2 regions of the Paenibacillus sp. CFBP 13594 genome follow, and region 1 is predicted to be linked to the other one. Evidence: riboswitches for the same ligand, from Rfam matches in the RefSeq annotation. Region 1 holds a riboswitch; the other holds the start of a gene.
The links. Region 1 has a riboswitch for glycine ahead of gcvT (glycine cleavage system aminomethyltransferase GcvT). Riboswitches for the same ligand answer to the same signal wherever they lie in the genome.
Positions count from the first base shown of each region.

Region 1 (2,202 bases):
TCAGCGCATACTCATCGAGTTTGGATGATACGGGCAGCTCGCCCTGATAACGAATCTCCTGAGGAATGTCCTGGAACAGTTTCTCCAGCGTATCCACACCGATGGTTGCGAGCATGGCGCTCTGATCTTGTTCAGTCATGGGAATGTAACGGTGCTTGCTCATGCTTGATCAGCTCCTTGAGTAGGTGTCTTAGACGTACGTGTCCGTTTATGAAAAGGGGTCTTCACGACCTCGGCTTTTAGTTTCTTCCCTCGGATCTCAATCTCAAGCGGAGTTCCCAGCGCAGCGTATTTGCTGTCGATGAGGGCAAGCCCCAGATTACGCTTCAATGTAGGTGATTGCGTGCCTGTTGTCACTTCACCGATCTGTACGCCTTCGGCGTAAATCGGATAGTGGGGGCGAGGAATACCGCGCTCCAGCACTTCGATGCCGACCAGTTTGCGGGCAGGCCCGTCATTTTTTTGCTGTAACAAGGCTTCGTGTCCGATAAAAGGTCCGGCATTTAGTTTCACAAACATACCAACGCCAGCTTCTAGCGGAGAGATCGTTGCAGATAATTCCTGTCCATACAGAGGCAGCTTGGCTTCAAAGCGCAATGTATCCCGGGCACCAAGTCCGGTTGGCACCAGTCCGTGACCTTCACCGGCTTGCATTAATCCGTTCCAGACGGTAGCGGCCTGATCTGCTGGAATATATAGTTCAAAGCCATCTTCACCGGTATAACCGGTACGGGACAACAGCAATTTTACTCCACAGACTTCGGCATCCTGCACAAAACGAAACGGTTCAATCGTGGAGACATCTGTATCTGTAACTTTTCCGATAATGTCTACAGCCAGTGGACCTTGCAAGGCGAGCAGCGCCGTCTGCTCCGAATCGTTGGTCATGTTTACGCCAGGGATCAAGTGCTCTTGCAGCCACGCCCAATCCTTGTTGATATTGGAGGCGTTAACCACGAGCATATAATGCTGATCTTCCAGCTTATACACGAGCAGATCGTCCACCACACCGCCATCTGGATAACACATCAGGGTGTACTGGGCTTGACCGGGAACCAGCGTGGTCACATCATTGGTCGTCATTTGTTGCAAAAAAACTTCAGCCTGCTCACCCTGTACTGTGAATTCGCCCATATGGGATACATCGAATAGTCCAGCACGCTCACGCACCGCTTCATGTTCTTTCTGAATTCCGCTAAATTGCACCGGAAGCTCCCAGCCTCCAAAATCAATGCACCGTACGCCTTCGTATTGCTGATATAGTGGGAAGAGTGGTGTTCTAAGCAAATCGGACATCAAATCACCTCGTCATGGACCGTCAACCGGCCGGAAATATAATCGTGGATCAATGAAGCAGGGTATTTTTAAATTTTTCAGCTAGATATTTTCATCACATAAGTATGGTAAGCAGCTAGGGCAGCGCCGTTCTACATCCTGTTTTTCGTTTTTTGGGAAAAAGGAAAAGGACAGGCCAAAGAATCGGCATGCCAAGTAGCACGCTGTATTCTAAGGCTCTGTCCCTTGTACCTGAGAGTTACCCCGCTGCGTTGTGCAGCAGGTTTCCCCTTGGGTGATCATAACGCCCGCACAGGGCGAATAGATGCTCTCCAGAGTTGCGTCCCGTAAAAGTCCTTTTGCCTGAGAGATTCACCCCCGCTTATCGGTGGTTTACTCCTTCGGCGTTACCTCATGTACATCCCGAATCGGGTGTCACGGGTAATCTCTCCCTTTACATTCATCCGCGAGTATAACATAGTCCAATAAACACATTTACTCCTCTCATTAAAACGTGAATCCACTACCGATGTCAAGAACGATATCATTGATAATGAATAAAAACCGAATATTTAATATATTTTAAGTGTTATTGTTCGTGTATTTAAAAAGACTGCGCTTACTATTCTAATATTCACCAGTATATGAAGAAAGAGTGTAATCCGGTTACAGGATTTAGAGGTGTTCAGCAAATAAATTGTGAGGTATCTTGACATTTGATTCATAAATATCATACGCTATGTTCTGGGAAAAGGGTTAAGGTCAAAGAACGCATGCACTCATTTAATGAAAAGCGAGGCGGATATCGATGAGCGAATTGAAAAGTGATTTCCTGTACAGTGAAGAGCACGAATGGGTGCAAACCGTAGGGGAGGATACTGTACGTATTGGCATTACCGAGTTCGCGCAGCATCAGCTGGGTGACAT
Region 1 covers NZ_JACYVQ010000004.1:92,298-94,499, forward strand. The annotation lists gene gcvPA (aminomethyl-transferring glycine dehydrogenase subunit GcvPA) at 1-163, opposite strand, end outside; gene gcvT (glycine cleavage system aminomethyltransferase GcvT) at 160-1,296, opposite strand; glycine riboswitch at 1,513-1,613, opposite strand; glycine riboswitch at 1,617-1,739, opposite strand; gene gcvH (glycine cleavage system protein GcvH) at 2,084-2,202, shown strand, end outside.

Region 2 (2,202 bases), on a different contig from region 1:
TCGAACAAAGGTGCGGCCGGCATATGGCAACATTCATGAGAACTTGGTCATGCTAGGGCAGCTAGAGGAAGGTGTCCGACTGGGGATTTTTACAACGGAAGACTTCGATCTGCTTCGTGAGACGTTTGAGAACATTAATGAGCAGCTAGAAACATACCCGCAGCACGCGGAGACATGGGGAATCATTCATGGGGATATTACTCGCAACAATCTGCTGATCACGGATCAGGGGATGTCCATGATTGATTTTTGTCTACACGGTTATGGTTATTATCTTTTTGATGCCGGAGGGGCAGCGCTTATGTTCAATCGGGAGGAACGTGACATATTCTTATCAGGTTATACCAAACAGATCGCACCACTGACGGATCGTGATATCCGATTAATGGAAGGGTTCATGTTGATCTTTACACTTGGTTATTATGCTTTTCAGATGGGGAACGAGTCTAGGCACGAGTGGATGAAAGATCGCATGCCGAAGTTATGCAGCAAGTATTGCAGACCTTATGTACAGAACGAGAGTATCTTCTACGAACTGTGAATTAGGGTGTGCAGATCAGGATAGGCCACGAACAGTGTGGTTCAAATATTATGGTTGCCTGAATACCCGAACAGTTTCGTGGACAATATCATAAATAGTAGTAAGCGCTTTATGAATTGAAGGAAAATGAAATAAGCTGTTTAAAAGTTCTCTTTATCGAATTAATGTAATGAAAGCTGACAAAATATTCTGGTTTTCATCGGTTCAATCGAAAATGAGGGAAATACATCCAAAGAAATCGTTAAGTTTGTTGACACTGATCTTCCGGTCGATTAATCTTAATGAAGAAGAAATGAACGATTTCCATTACTGTTCTGACATACGCTCAGAATGGTTCCATACAGCGGATGATAACGAGCGGGAGAGACCTGAGTTAGCCGAGCAATGGCTAGTCTTCAGGCACCGAAGGAGCAAGCTGCTGCGCACCCGGCGCAGCGGTTAATCTCTCAGGTAAATGTACCATCGTTGGACGCAACTCTGGAGAGTGCGCGAACTGCGCCACCCAAGGGGTATATGATCAGTCAGCCTGGTGACCTTGTCTGCAATTGCAGGGCATGCACCTTGTCGTGAGACACTGCTGATCGTGAAACTCTCAGGTATCGAGGACAGAGAGAGGGCCTGTGGCCTTCTTCTGTCCTTTTTTGATGTCATCATTCAGTAATAAAGGAACATTATGGCATGGGATCTGGATGAAAATGACGAATACAATTGGAGGGTTATAAGGTGCGATTTAAAGATGTTTTCTCAATTATTGGTCCGTCGATGACGGGGCCTTCAAGTTCACATACAGCTGGAGCGGCAAGGTTAGGGAGAATTGCTCGACAGTGGCTAGGATGTACGCCAGATCGTGCCCGGTTGACACTATACGGTTCATTTGCTGACACGTATCAGGGGCACGGAACAGATCTGGCACTGATCGGCGGTTTGCTGGATTATGTCACAGACGATCCGCGTATTCCGGATGCAGAGCAATACGCAGAGGAAGCGGGCATGGAGGTTGAGTTTTATACAAGTGGCCTGCCTGCTCCTCATCCGAATACGGTCAAAATTGAGTTGTGGCATGAAGAACGTGCCTGCTCCTTGATTGGTGCATCTATTGGTGGTGGAAGCGTATCGGTGCATTCGATGAATGATTTTCGTGTTCAGATTAGTGGTGAGTTTCCGACACTCGTTCTGCGACATGCGGACAAAGCAGGAGTGCTTGCCTCGGTAACGTCCACGATCAGTTCATCCGGGGTTAACATCGGGTATATGCAGGTGGACCGCAAAGCCCGTGATGGCGAAGCGCTGACCGCGATGGAAATGGATGGTGTGCCTAATCCTGATATGCTCAAGCGCCTGAAGGAGCTGGATCATGTACTGGATATTCGTGTCATCGATTTGAAGAGAGGAGTTGATTCGGATGCGATTTAAACATTTACACGAACTGAATACGATCTGTACAGCGGAATCCAAAACGATTGCTCAGCTGATGATCGAGGAGCAAGTTCAGGAGACCAATACACCGGAAGCGGATGTTGTGAAGCAGATGTCTGAATATTATCAGGTGATGAAGGAAGCGGTACGTAAAGGGTTAACGGAAGATACAACATCACGCAGTGGATTAACGGGTGGAGACGGTAAAAGAATGGCCGAGTACATTCGCAAGGGTGAGACTTGCT
Region 2 covers NZ_JACYVQ010000009.1:114,960-117,161, reverse strand. The annotation lists gene IFU39_RS25040 (phosphotransferase enzyme family protein) at 1-541, shown strand, start outside; glycine riboswitch at 890-1,012, shown strand; glycine riboswitch at 1,017-1,152, shown strand; gene sdaAB (L-serine ammonia-lyase, iron-sulfur-dependent subunit beta) at 1,265-1,954, shown strand; gene sdaAA (L-serine ammonia-lyase, iron-sulfur-dependent, subunit alpha) at 1,944-2,202, shown strand, end outside.
Region 2: linked by a shared signal. The riboswitch ahead of sdaAB (L-serine ammonia-lyase, iron-sulfur-dependent subunit beta) and the one ahead of gcvT (glycine cleavage system aminomethyltransferase GcvT) in region 1 are both predicted to bind glycine.